Regions from separate parts of the Streptomyces sp. NPDC001678 genome, predicted to be linked through region 1. Evidence: riboswitches for the same ligand, from Rfam matches in the RefSeq annotation. Region 1 holds a riboswitch; each other region holds the start of a gene.
What was found. A riboswitch is a leader RNA that binds a small molecule or an ion and turns the genes downstream of it on or off. The one in region 1 is predicted to bind thiamine pyrophosphate.
Positions count from the first base shown of each region.

Region 2: it holds a riboswitch for thiamine pyrophosphate, as region 1 does, so the genes downstream of both, ACFYZR_RS09790 (thiamine ABC transporter substrate binding subunit) here and thiO (glycine oxidase ThiO) in region 1, are expected to answer to the same signal.
Region 3: it holds a riboswitch for thiamine pyrophosphate, as region 1 does, so the genes downstream of both, thiC (phosphomethylpyrimidine synthase ThiC) here and thiO (glycine oxidase ThiO) in region 1, are expected to answer to the same signal.

Region 1 covers NZ_JBIAUP010000001.1:303,639-307,910, reverse strand. Annotated here, with positions in the region: gene ACFYZR_RS01370 (thiazole synthase) at 1-791, opposite strand, end outside; gene thiS (sulfur carrier protein ThiS) at 801-1,025, opposite strand; gene thiO (glycine oxidase ThiO) at 1,022-2,167, opposite strand; TPP riboswitch at 2,273-2,385, opposite strand; gene ACFYZR_RS01355 (NAD(P)/FAD-dependent oxidoreductase) at 2,538-3,764, shown strand; gene ACFYZR_RS01350 (Rv2175c family DNA-binding protein) at 3,904-4,269, shown strand.
Region 2 covers NZ_JBIAUP010000004.1:92,284-96,555, reverse strand. Annotated here, with positions in the region: gene ACFYZR_RS09800 (phosphatidate cytidylyltransferase) at 1-194, shown strand, start outside; gene rlmN (23S rRNA (adenine(2503)-C(2))-methyltransferase RlmN) at 421-1,527, shown strand; TPP riboswitch at 1,590-1,695, shown strand; gene ACFYZR_RS09790 (thiamine ABC transporter substrate binding subunit) at 1,691-2,782, shown strand; gene ACFYZR_RS09785 (ABC transporter permease) at 2,866-4,272, shown strand, end outside.
Region 3 covers NZ_JBIAUP010000003.1:247,194-251,465, forward strand. Annotated here, with positions in the region: gene ACFYZR_RS07870 (hypothetical protein) at 1-641, shown strand, start outside; gene thiC (phosphomethylpyrimidine synthase ThiC) at 731-2,515, opposite strand; TPP riboswitch at 2,510-2,647, opposite strand; gene ACFYZR_RS07880 (YibE/F family protein) at 2,709-4,040, shown strand; gene ACFYZR_RS07885 (hypothetical protein) at 4,063-4,263, shown strand.

The DNA.
Region 1 (4,272 bases):
AACGCCGGCCGCTCCGGGTCGAGGGCCGCGAGGCCCTCCATCGTGGAGGACGCCTCCGCGAAGTGGCGGCGGGGGATGCGCCCGGCGCGATGCGCCAGCCGCCCCGCCTCGACCGCGTGCCGCATCGCCTCCGCCATCAGTACCGGCTCCTGCGCCCGCGTCACCGCCGACGCCAGCATCACCGCCGCGCACCCCAGCTCCATGGCCAGCGCCGCGTCCGACGCGGTGCCCGCGCCCGCGTCCAGGATCACCGGGACGGACGCCCGCTCGGTGATCAGCTGGAAGTTGTGGGGGTTGCGGATGCCCAGGCCCGAGCCGATGGGCGCGCCCAGCGGCATGATCGCCGCGCAGCCGACGTCCTCCAGCTTGCGGGCCAGGACCGGGTCGTCGTTGGTGTACGGCAGCACGGTGAAGCCGTCGTCGACGAGGATCTCCGCGGCGTCCAGGAGCTCGATCGGGTCGGGCAGCAGGGTGCGCTCGTCGGCGATCACCTCCAGCTTCACCCAGTCCGTGCCGAGCGCCTCCCGGGCCAGCCGGGCGGTGAGGACCGCCTCGCCCGCGGTGAAGCAGCCCGCCGTGTTCGGCAGCACCCGGATGCCGTGCTTCTCCAGGACGGACAGCACGGAGCCCCGTACCGTCGCGTCCAGCCGCCGCATCGCGACCGTGGTCAGCTCCGTGCCGGAGGCCAGCAGGGCGCGCTCCAGGACGTCCAGGCTGGGGGCGCCACCCGTGCCCATGATCAGCCGGGAGGTGAACGGGGTGTCCGCGATGGTGAGCAGATCGTCCGCCATCTGTGCTGATCAGCCTCCCTGAACCGCGGTGAGCACCTCGACCCGGTCGCCCTCGCCGAGGGCGGTCGCCGGCCACTGGCCCCGGGGGACCACGGCCTCGTTGACGGCGGCGGCGACCCCGCCGCGCTCGGTGGTGAGCGTCGCCACGAGCCCGTCGAGCGTCGTCCCCGCCGGGACGGTCGTCGGCTCGCCGTTGACGCTGATGATGTGCGTGGTCATGTCGCTGCCGGTCATGCGGGCTGCTCCTGAAGTGCGGGGGTGAAGCGTAGTGGGGAGAACGGCCGGGCCTCCTCGGGCAGCCGGCCGGTGGTCAGCGCCTCGGCCATCACGTCCCCGGTGACGGGGGTGAGCAGCACGCCGTTGCGGTGGTGGCCGGTGGCCGCGAACAGGCCCGGCAGGGCGGTCGGGCCCAGCAGCGGGGCGTTGTCGGGCGAGCCGGGGCGCAGCCCGGCGAGGGTCTCCACGAGCGGCAGCTCGGTGATGCCGGGCACCAGCTCGTGGGCGTCGCGCAGCAGCTCGTAGACGCCGCCGGCCGTCACGGTCGTGTCCCAGCCCAGCTCCTCGGTCGTCGCCCCGACGACCAGCTCGCCGTTCTCGCGCGGCACGAGGTAGACGTGCCCGCCGCGCACCACGGCCCGGACGGTCCGGGAGAGGAAGGGCCCGTTGACCGCCGTGTACGACTCCGGCACGCGCAGTCGCAGGACCTGGCCCTTGACCGGGCGGACCGGCGGTACGACGTCCTCGGGCAGGCCCGTCAGCCGGCCGCTGAGGCTCCCGGCGGCCAGGACGGTCCGGCCGGCGGCGAGCCGGGTGCCGTCGGCGAGCAGCGCCCCCGTGGCCCGGTCCCCGGTCAGCAGCAGCCGTACGGCCTCCGAGCGGTGGAAGGCCACGCCCTCGCGCTCGCAGGCCACCAGCAGCGCCCGGGCGAGCCGCCGGGGGTCGGTCTGGTGGTCGCCGAGGGCGTGGAGGCCGCCGCGCACGCCCGGCGCGAGCATCGGCTCCAGCCGGCGGCACTCGCGCCCGGTCAGCCACTGCGACGTGAGGCCGCAGCGGCGCTGGAGGTCGTGGAGCTCCCGCAGATGGGCCCGGTCGTCGGCGTCCAGGGCGACCGCGAGCGTCCCGCAGGCGCGGTAGCCGGTCTCCAGGCCGGCGGCCTCCTCCAGCTCGGCCGTGAAGGCGGGATAGCGCCGCGCCGAGGCCAGATTGAGGGCGAGGAGGGTCTCCTCGCCGTAGTGGAGCTCGGTGACGGCGGCCAGCATCCCGGCGGCCACCCGGGCCGCGCCCCCGCCGGGCGCGGGGTCGGCCACGGCCACGCGCAGCCCGCGCTGGGCCGTGCGCCAGGCCGTGACCAGGCCGATCAGTCCGCCGCCGATCACCAGGACGTCGGGTGTCCGCGGCGCGGGACCCGGACGGTACGGGCGCGCGGGGCGCGCCCTGGTTCGATGTGCCGGTGTTCGATCCCCAGGGGTTCGATGCGCGTGCATGGGCGTCCAGCCCCTCCCTTCGCCGGCATGACCCGGATCAGGTTCGTACGGTCGGAGGCCGTCCAGCCTCCCTCTCAGCCCGGTCCGCCCGGGCTCCCGCGAGTGCTTGCAGCTTGCCACCCTAGTACGGCCCGAGGACCGCCCGGAAGGGCGGCCGGGCACGGTCGGCGGCCCCGCGCCGCCCCCGTGCGGTGACGTTGTGTCAGAGGTCTCCTCACGCGGCGCTCCGGCGTACCGGGGCATCGGGCCTACAGTTGATCGTGTGAGCGAGGAGACGAACACCAGCAGTGACCGGCGCGTCGTGATCGTCGGCGCGGGGATGGCCGGGGTGCAGACCGCCATCGCCCTGCGCGAACAGGGCTGGACCGGCACCATCACCCTCCTGGGCGACGAGCCCCACCAGCCCTACGACCGGCCGCCCCTGTCCAAGTCCGTGCTGCTCGGCAAGGCCGAGGGCTCCGCCTTCGCCGTGGACTTCGACTCGCTCGGCATCGACCTGCGGCTCGGCCTCGCGGCCACCGGCCTGCGCGCCGCCGAGCACGTCCTGGACACCGCCGAGGGGCCCCTCGGCTACGACGTCCTGGTCGTCGCCACCGGCGCCGAGCCCATCGGCCTGCCCGGAGCCGGGGACCTGCCCGGCGTCCACGTCCTGCGCACCGTCGACGACGCCGAGCGGCTGCGCCCCGTCCTCGCCCGGCAGCAGGACATCGTCGCCGTCGGAGCGGGCTGGATCGGCGCCGAGTTCGCCACCGCCGCCCGGGAGGCGGGCTGCCGGGTGACGGTCGTCGAGGCCGCCGACCGGCCGCTCGCGGGCGCCATGCCCGCCGAGGTCGCCGCCCACATGGTCGACTGGTACGCCCACAGCGGCGCAAGGCTGCTGACCGGCGCCCGGGTCACGGCCGTCGAGCCCGGCGCTGTCGTCCTCGACGACGGCACCCGGCTGCCCGCCGACGCCGTCGTCGTCGGCATCGGGGCGCGCCCCGCCACGGGCTGGCTCGCGGGCTCGGGGATCGAGCTGGCGGCGGACCGCTCCGTCGTCACCGACGACCGCCTGCGCACCTCGCTGCCGGACGTCTACGCGGTCGGCGACTGCGCCTCCTTCCCCTCGGCCCGCTACGGCGAGCGGCTGCTGGTCCACCACTGGGACAACGCCCTCCAGGGCCCCCGGACCGTCGCCGAGAACATCGTCCACGGCCCCGAGGAGGGCTCGGTCTACGACCCGGTGCCGTACTTCTGGTCCGAGCAGTTCGGCCGGTTCGTGCAGTACGCGGGGCACCACGCGGCCGCCGACGAGCTCGTCTGGCGGGGCAACCCCGCAGGCTTGGCCTGGACGGTGTGCTGGCTGCGCTCGGGCGTCCTGGTGGCCCTGCTGGCCGTGGGGCGGCCGCGCGATCTGGCGCAGGGGCGCAAGCTCATCGAGAAGGGCGCGGTCCTGGACCGGGCCAGGGCGGCGGACGCGTCCGTTCCGCTGAAGGCCGCCGTGGTCTGAGGACGGTCCGTCGTCCGGGGCGGGCACGAGGCCGATCCGGGGGCCGGAGGAGGGCCGGCGGGGGGCCGGTGGGGTGGCCGGGGCCCGGCTCGGGTCAACCCGGCTACCGGCTGTCAGTCCCGGATGGCAGGCTTGTCCCGTGACCGAGATTGACGTGAAGATCGATGCGCTCGTACCCGCCTGGCTCAACCTCCCCGACATCGCGGAGATGCTGGGCATCGAGGTGACGCGTGTCCGGCAGCTGGTCAAGGAGGGCCAGCTGATCGCCGTGCGCCGGGGCGAGAACCGCGTGCTCATGGTGCCCGCCGCTTTCATCAGCGAGGGCAAGGTCGTCAAGGGCCTGGCCGGGACCCTGACGCTGCTGCGTGACGACGGCTTCAGCGACGAGGAGATGCTGGAGTGGCTGTTCACCGCCGACCCGACCCTGCCCGGCACCCCCGCGCAGGCGCTGAGCGAGAATCGTGGCACGGAGGTGAAGCGCCGCGCCCAGGCGCTCGCCGTCTGACCT
Region 2 (4,272 bases), on a different contig from region 1:
TGCTGGGCCTCGCGGTGGCGGTCAGCGCCACGCTCGGCGACCTCGGTGAATCCATGATCAAGCGGGATCTGGGGATCAAGGACATGGGTGCCCTGCTCCCCGGCCACGGCGGGATCATGGACCGGCTGGACTCGCTGCTGCCGACGGCACCGGTGGTCTGGTTGCTGATGGTGGCGTTCGTGGGGAGCGGCTGAGGCCACGGCGCCACGCGGCGGTAGCCGCACATCGGACGCAGCATGGACCGGCTGGACTCGCTGCTGCCGACCGCGCCGGTGGTCTGGCTGCTGATGGTGGCGTTCGTCGGCTCCTGATGTCCGAACGCCTCTGACCTGGGGTTTTCGGTAGGTGTTCGATACGTGAGGGGTCCGTCGTCCACAGGACGGCGGGCCCCCTCCGTATGTCTGCGACACTGGTGGGACCATGCCTGCACCCGGAGAACTCACTTTCGTCGCCCCCCGCGGAGCCAAGCTGCCCCCGCGGCACCTCGCCGACCTCAGCCCCGCCGAGCGCCGCGAGGCCGTCGCCGCGATCGGCGAGAAGCCGTTCCGCGCCAAGCAGCTGTCCCAGCACTACTTCGCCCGCTACGCCCACGACCCGGCGCAGTGGACGGACATCCCGGCGGCGGCCCGCGAGAAGCTCGCCGGTGAGCTGCTGCCGGACCTGATGAGCGTGGTGCGGCACATCTCGTGCGACGACGACACCACCCGCAAGACCCTCTGGCGGCTGCACGACGGCAAGCTCGTCGAGTCCGTCCTGATGCGCTACCCGGACCGGGTCACCATGTGCATCAGCTCCCAGGCGGGCTGCGGTATGAACTGCCCGTTCTGCGCCACCGGCCAGGCCGGGCTGGACCGCAATCTGTCCACCGCCGAGATCGTCCACCAGATCGTCGACGGCATGCGCGCCCTGCGCGACGGCGAGGTGCCCGGCGGCCCGGCACGGCTGTCCAACATCGTCTTCATGGGCATGGGCGAGCCGCTGGCCAACTACAAGCGCGTCGTCGGCGCCATCCGCCGGCTGACCGACCCGGAGCCGGACGGCCTGGGCCTGTCCCAGCGCGGGATCACCGTCTCCACGGTCGGCCTGGTCCCGGCCATGCACCGGTTCGCCGACGAGGGCTTCAAGTGCCGTCTCGCGGTCTCGCTGCACGCGCCCGACGACGAGCTGCGCGACACCCTGGTGCCGGTCAACACCCGCTGGAAGGTCCGTGAGGTCCTCGACGCCGCCTGGGAGTACGCGGAGAAGTCCGGCCGCCGGATCTCCATCGAGTACGCCCTGATCCGCGACATCAACGACCAGGCCTGGCGTGGCGACCTGCTCGGCCGGCTCCTCAAGGGCAAGCGGGTGCACGTCAACCTGATCCCGCTCAACCCCACCCCCGGGTCCAAGTGGACGGCGTCCCGTCCGGAGGACGAGCGGGCCTTCGTCGAGGCCATCGCCGCCCACGGCGTGCCCGTGACCGTACGGGACACCCGCGGCCAGGAGATCGACGGCGCCTGCGGCCAGCTGGCCGCCACCGAGCGCTGAGCCGTATCGGTGCCGGCCGGGGAGACCGGTCGGCACTGATACGGTGCCTTTCGTACAAATGAACAATCCGACAGGGGAGCGCCCAGGGCGCTGAGAGTGCGGCACGGCCCGCAGACCCTCGGACCTGATCCGGTTAGTACCGGCGTAGGGAGTCAGCACCACCATGAACACCAGTCTTCGGCGTGCCGTCGTGGCGACGGCCGTCGCCGCCCTCGGCCTTCCCGCGCTCGCCGCCTGCGGCGGCTCCGGCGACAAGGGCGGTGAGGCGTCGGGCGGCAAGACCGTCACCCTCGTCTCGCACGACTCGTTCGTCGCCTCGGACTCCGTGCTCCAGGAATTCACCAAGCAGACCGGCTACAAGGTCAAGGTCGTCAAGGGCGGCGACGCCGGCCGGGCCGTCAACCAGGCGATCCTCTCCAAGAGCCACCCGCAGGGCGACGTCTTCTTCGGCGTCGACAACACCCTGCTCTCCCGGGCCCTCGACAACGGCCTGTTCACCGCCTACGAGGCCAAGGGCCTGGCCGGGGTCCCCAAGGAGTTCCAGGCCGACGCCGACGGGCACCGCGTCACGCCCGTCGACACCGGCGAGATCTGCGTCAACTACGACCGTGCGTACTTCGCCGACCACAAGATGGACCCGCCGAAGACGCTCGACGACCTGATCAAGCCGGAGTACAAGAACCTCCTCGTCACCGAGAACGCCGCCACCTCCTCGCCCGGCCTCGCCTTCCAGCTCGCGACCGCCGCCAAGTACGGCGACAACGGCTGGAAGGACTACTGGACCAAGCTGAAGGCCAATGGCGTCGAGGTCGTCGACGGCTGGGAGCAGGCCTACAACGAGCGCTTCTCCGGCTCCGCCGGCGGCAGGAAGGCCAAGGGCGACAAGCCCCTCGTCGTCTCCTACGCCTCCAGCCCGCCCGCCGAGGTCGCCGGCGCGAACCCGCTGCCCAAGGAGGGCCCGACCGGCGTCGCGACCGGCACCTGCTTCCGGCAGACCGAGTTCGCCGGCCTGCTCAAGGGCGCGAAGAACACCGAGGGCGGCAAGGCCCTGATCGACTTCATGCTGAGCCGGACGTTCCAGGAGGACATGCCCCTCCAGATGTACGTCAAGCCGGTCGTCAAGGACGCCAAGCTGCCCGAGATCTTCACCCGGTACGGAGCGCAGGTCCCCGACCCGCAGACCCTTGCCCCGGAGAAGATCGCCAAGAATCGCGACCAGTGGGTCAAGGAATGGTCCTCGCTCGTCCTGAAGTAACCGAACCAACCGGAGCGACCGCGGCCGAGGCGGCGGAGGGGCGGGCCACCGGCGTCCGCCGGACGGCGACGCGGCTCGGCCTGATGGCCGTGCCGCTCGCCTTCTTCGGCGTCTTCTTCGCCTACCCCGTCGCCTCGATCGTCACCCGCGGCCTCACGGACGGCGGCCGGTGGCAGCTCGCCCGCGTGGGCGAGGTGCTCACCGACCCGGGCATCCGCGACGTCCTGTGGTTCACGCTCTGGCAGGCGGCCGCCTCCACCGCCCTCACCCTCCTGCTGGCCCTGCCCGGCGCCTACGTCTTCGCGCGCCTGGACTTCCCCGGCAAACGGCTGCTCCGGGCCGTCGTCACGATCCCGTTCGTGCTGCCGACCGTCGTCGCCGGCTCGGCGTTCCTGGCGCTCGTGGGCCGCGGCGGGCTGCTGGACGAGCTGTGGGGCGTCCGCCTGGACACCACGGTCTGGGCGATCCTCCTCGCCCACGTCTTCTTCAACTACGCCGTGGTCGTGCGGACCGTCGGCGGGCTGTGGGCCCAGCTCGACCCCCGCCAGGAGGAGGCGGCACGCGTCCTCGGCGCCGGCCGCCTCGCCGCCTGGCGCCGGGTGACCCTGCCCGCGCTCGGCCCCGCCGTGGCCGCCGCCGCCCTCATGGTCTTCCTCTTCACCTTCACCTCCTTCGGCGTCGTCCAGATCCTGGGCGGACCCCGCTACGCCACGCTGGAGGTGGAGATCTACCAGCGGACCGCGCAGCTCCTCGACCTGCCCACGGCCGCCGTCCTCACCCTGCTGCAGTTCGTGGTCGTGGCCGCGCTGCTGGCCGTGCACGCCCGGACCGTACGGCGCCGCGAGGCGACGCTGCGGCTGGTGGACGCCTCCCGCACCGCCCACCGCCCGCGCGGCGCCGGCCAGTGGGCGCTGCTCATCTCCGTCCTCGCCGTCATCGCGCTGCTGGTGCTGCTGCCGCTGGGGGTGCTCGTCCTGCGCTCCTTCGAGGGCCCCGACGGCTACGGCCTCGCCTCCTACCGGGCGCTCACCTCGGCGGGCGCGGGCGGCGGCACCTTCACCGTCGCCGCGCTCGACACCATCGGCAACTCGCTCACCTACGCGCTCGCCGCCACCGCCATCGCGGTCGTCGTCGGCGGCCTCGCGGCCGCGGCCCTCACCCGGCGCGAGGGCAGGCTCGTCCGTGGGTTCGACGCGCTGCTGATGCTGCCGCTGGGCACCTCCGCCGTCACCGTCGGCTTCGGCTTCCTGATCGCCCTGGACGAGCCGCCGCTGGACCTGCGCACCTCGTGGATCCTGGTGCCGCTGGCCCAGGCGCTGGTGGGCGTGCCCTTCGTCGTCCGCACCGTGCTGCCCGTGCTGCGCGCGGTCGACACCCGGCTGCGGGAGGCGGCGGCGGTGCTCGGCGCGTCCCCGCTGCGGGCCTGGCGGGAGGTGGACCTGCCGCTGGTGGGCCGGGCCCTGGGCATCGCGGCGGGCTTCGCGTTCGCG
Region 3 (4,272 bases), on a different contig from region 1:
CCAGGCCCCCGGCGGGCGAGGACGACGGCCGTACGGGCGCGCCGTCCCCCGCCCTCTCCCCCGCGGACGTCCCCGAGGACCAGGGAGCGGGCGCCGGCGCGGTCGTCGTCGTGCTCGCCCCCGTCCTGGCGGGGATCGCCGCCTTCCTCTTCCTGCTCATCGGCTACGTCCTGCGGACGGTCGGGTCGAACGGGGCCGTCGCCGACCCGATCATCAAGATCGGCTGGTGGTTCGGCGGCTTCACCGTCGCCGCGGTGCTCATCGCCAGCTCCGGCATGCTGGTCACGGCCGTGCGCAACGGCAGGCAGACCGAGGAGACGCCACGACACGACGGCCTCTCCGACGGCTACGACCAGCTCTCCCAGGAGACCGAGCGGGCCCGTGAGGCCTGGCGGCAGGCGCTGCTGGACCGGGGCATCCTGCCCTTCCTCCGGGAGTCGCTGGCCAACACCCCGGGCGCACAACGTCGCCCGCCCTCCCCCAGAAACCACACCGGGCCCGGCCGTACCCCCCAGCTCGGCTACTCCCGGCCCGGCTTCTCGAGCCCCGACGACGGCCGGTCCTCCGCCGGCCGCACGGGCTTCACCAGCCCGGACTACACCGGCCCCGAGTTCGGCGGCCCGGGCCACCGGAAGGACTGACCGAGGGGGTGCGCGACGAGCGTCGCACACCCCCGTGAAACCGCCTCCGCAAGGCTCCGGAGAGCCCCGGAGGCGGCTCGCTCCGCCGGCTACTCGGCGATCGGGAGATACACCCGGTTGCCCGCTGCGGCGAATTCGCGGGACTTCTCCGCCATTCCGGCCTCGGGGTCGACACCGGGATCTGCGCCCGGACCCCCGCCGAGATCCCCGCCGTGCTCACGACGAATGTCCTGAGAGATCTTCATCGAACAGAACTTCGGGCCGCACATCGAGCAGAAGTGCGCGGTCTTCGCCGGCTCCGCGGGAAGCGTCTCGTCGTGGAAGGCGCGGGCGGTGTCCGGGTCGAGGGCCAGATTGAACTGGTCCTCCCAGCGGAATTCGAAACGCGCGTCGGAGAGCGCGTCGTCCCACTCCTGGGCGCCCGGGTGGCCCTTGGCCAGATCCGCCGCATGCGCCGCGATCTTGTAGGTGATCACACCGGTCTTGACGTCGTCGCGGTCCGGCAGGCCCAGGTGCTCCTTGGGCGTGACGTAGCAGAGCATCGCCGTGCCCCACCAGGCGATCATCGCCGCGCCGATCCCCGAGGTGATGTGGTCGTACGCGGGCGCGACATCCGTGGTCAGCGGGCCGAGCGTGTAGAACGGGGCCTCCTCGCAGATCTCCTGCTGGAGGTCGATGTTCTCCTTGATCTTGTGCATCGGGACATGGCCCGGGCCCTCGATCATCGTCTGGACGTTGTGCCGCTTGGCGATCCGGTTGAGCTCGCCGAGGGTCTTCAGCTCGGCGAACTGCGCCTCGTCGTTCGCATCCGCGATCGAACCGGGGCGCAGCCCGTCACCGAGCGAGTAGGTGACGTCGTACGCGGCGAGGATCTCGCAGAGCTCCTCGAAGTTCTCGTAGAGGAACGACTCCTTGTGGTGCGCCAGGCACCACGCGGCCATGATCGAGCCGCCGCGGGAGACGATGCCGGTCTTGCGGCGGGCGGTCAGCGGGACGTAGCGCAGCAGCACGCCGGCGTGGACGGTCATGTAGTCGACGCCCTGCTCGGCCTGCTCGATGACCGTGTCCTTGTAGATCTCCCAGGTCAGCTCCTCGGCCTTGCCGTCGACCTTCTCCAGGGCCTGGTAGAGCGGCACGGTGCCGATGGGCACGGGGGAGTTGCGCAGCACCCACTCACGGGTGGTGTGGATGTTGCGGCCGGTGGAGAGGTCCATGACCGTGTCGGCGCCCCAGCGGGTCGCCCAGGTCATCTTCTCCACCTCCTCCTCGATGGAGGAGGTGACGGCGGAGTTGCCGATGTTGGCGTTCACCTTGACCAGGAACTTCTTGCCGATGATCATCGGCTCGATCTCCGGGTGGTTCACATTCGCCGGGAGGACGGCCCGGCCCGCCGCGATCTCCTCGCGGACCGTCTCGGGAGAGACGTTCTCGCGGAGGGCGACGTACTCCATCTCCGCGGTGATCTCGCCCCGGCGCGCGTAGGCGAGCTGGGTGACCGCCGCGCCGTCGCGGCCCCGGCGGGGCTGGCGGGGGCGGCCCGGGAAGACCGCGTCGAGGTTCTTCAGGCCCCCTCGGGGGGACGTGTGCTTGATGCCGTCGTCCTCCGGGCGCATGGGACGCCCCGCGTACTCCTCGGTGTCGCCGCGGGCGATGATCCAGTTCTCCCGCAGCGGGGCGAGACCGCGCCGGACGTTCGTCTCGACGGCCGGGTCGGTGTACGGGCCGGAGGTGTCGTACAGCCGGACGTCCTGCCCGTTGGTGAGGTGGACCCGCCGCACCGGAACCCTGAGGTCCGGCCGCGAGCCGGTCACGTAGTCCTTGTGCCAGCCGATCTCCCGGCCGGTCGCGGACGTGCGTGCATCCTGCGTGGTCATCAGACCGTAACTCCCTACGCCGGCATTACCCGGTAACAGGTTCGGCGGTCGACGCAGCGGCGTTCGTACGTGCGGTCGTACGAAGGTCAGCGCCCTCTCAGCCCGGTGCTCCGAGCTCCCGCGATTGCAAAGGTGCCACCACGCTAGCGCCTCCGTCCGCCGGAGGGCCAGTGGGGCTTGCGATGATGCCGCAGTGAGCCCCACCGATCCCACACCCCACGCCCCCCACCCTCCCGCGCACGGCCACGCGCACGGACATTCCCATGGCCACTCCCACAGTCACGGGCCCGCGACGCCCGTCTCGTCGCACCTCCGCAAGGTGATCGCGGCGGTGCTCGTCCCCTTCACGGTGGCGGTGCTGGCCGGCCTGATAGTCCTCTGGCCCGGCGGCGCGCCACCGCACCAGCACACCGGTGTCGGCCTCGATCAGCAGTTGCGGTCGGGGCAGGTGACGAAGATCGAGAAATTCGACTGCCCGAAGTCCGGCGGGCTGCCGGCCGGGCCCCAGCAGAGCCCGTCGCCTCCCCCGGCCCCCGCCCAGGGAACCTGCGAGAAGGCCACCATCGAGGTGACCGAGGGCCCGGACAAGGGCAAGTCCTTCACCGAGATCGTCCAGCCGAGCGCGTCGCGCCGCTACGACGTGGGCCAGAAGGTGATCCTCGCCTACGCGCCGAAGGCCCCGGAGAATCTGCGCTATTCGGTCACGGACGTGGATCGTGACTTCCCAATGGCCCTGCTCGCGGGGGTGTTCGCGCTCGCGGTCGTGGTCGTGGGCCGACTGCGCGGGATCTTCGCGCTGGTGGCTCTGGTGATCAGTTTCGGGGTGCTGACGCTGTTCATCCTCCCGGCGATCCTCCAGGGCTCGAATCCCCTGCTGGTCGCCGTGATCGGCGGCAGCGCGATCATGCTGATCGCGCTCTATATGTGCCATGGGCTCAACGCGCGCACCTCGGTGGCGGTGCTGGGCACGCTGACGTCCCTGGTGGTCATCGGGCTGCTCGGGTCGCTGTTCATCGACTGGGCCCATCTGACGGGCAACACGGACGACCAGACGGGACTCGTGCACGGCCTCTATCCGCAGATCGAGATCCGGGGCCTGCTGCTCGCCGGCATCATCATCGGCTCGCTGGGGGTCCTCGACGACGTCACGGTCACCCAGACCTCGGCGGTGTGGGAGCTGAAGGACGCCAACCCGTCGGCGAATTGGCGGAAACTCTACGGTTCCGCGATGCGCATCGGGCGGGACCATATCGCCTCGGTCGTGAATACGCTGGTCATGGCGTACGCGGGCGCGTCCCTACCGCTGTTGCTGCTGTTCTCGATCGCGGACAGCGGTGTGGGCACGGTGGCGACCAGCGAGATCGTCGCGGAGGAGATCGTCCGGACGCTGGTGGGCAGCATCGGCCTGGTCGCCTCGGTGCCGGTGACGACCCTGCTCGCCGCGCTCGTTGTCAGTGCCGACCGGCATGATGGGGGCAAGGGGAGGGCGAAGGCCCGGGGCGGCAGGCGTCGCCGCGCGAAGTAGCGGGGAGACGGGGGGGCTTCCGGTGGTCGGTGAGCTGGGAAGAGTGACGGGGACGGTCGGTCCCGGGCTGGTCGGCGAGGTGATCGTGCGGGTCCGGGGCGGCGCCGAGGCCTTCCTGGCCTACGCCGCCGAGCCGGGCGAGCGCATCGAGCGGGGGACGGTCGTGATGGTCACGGAATATCAACCGCCGCGCACCGTCTATGTGACGTCCGCCTACACCTGATTCCAAGGT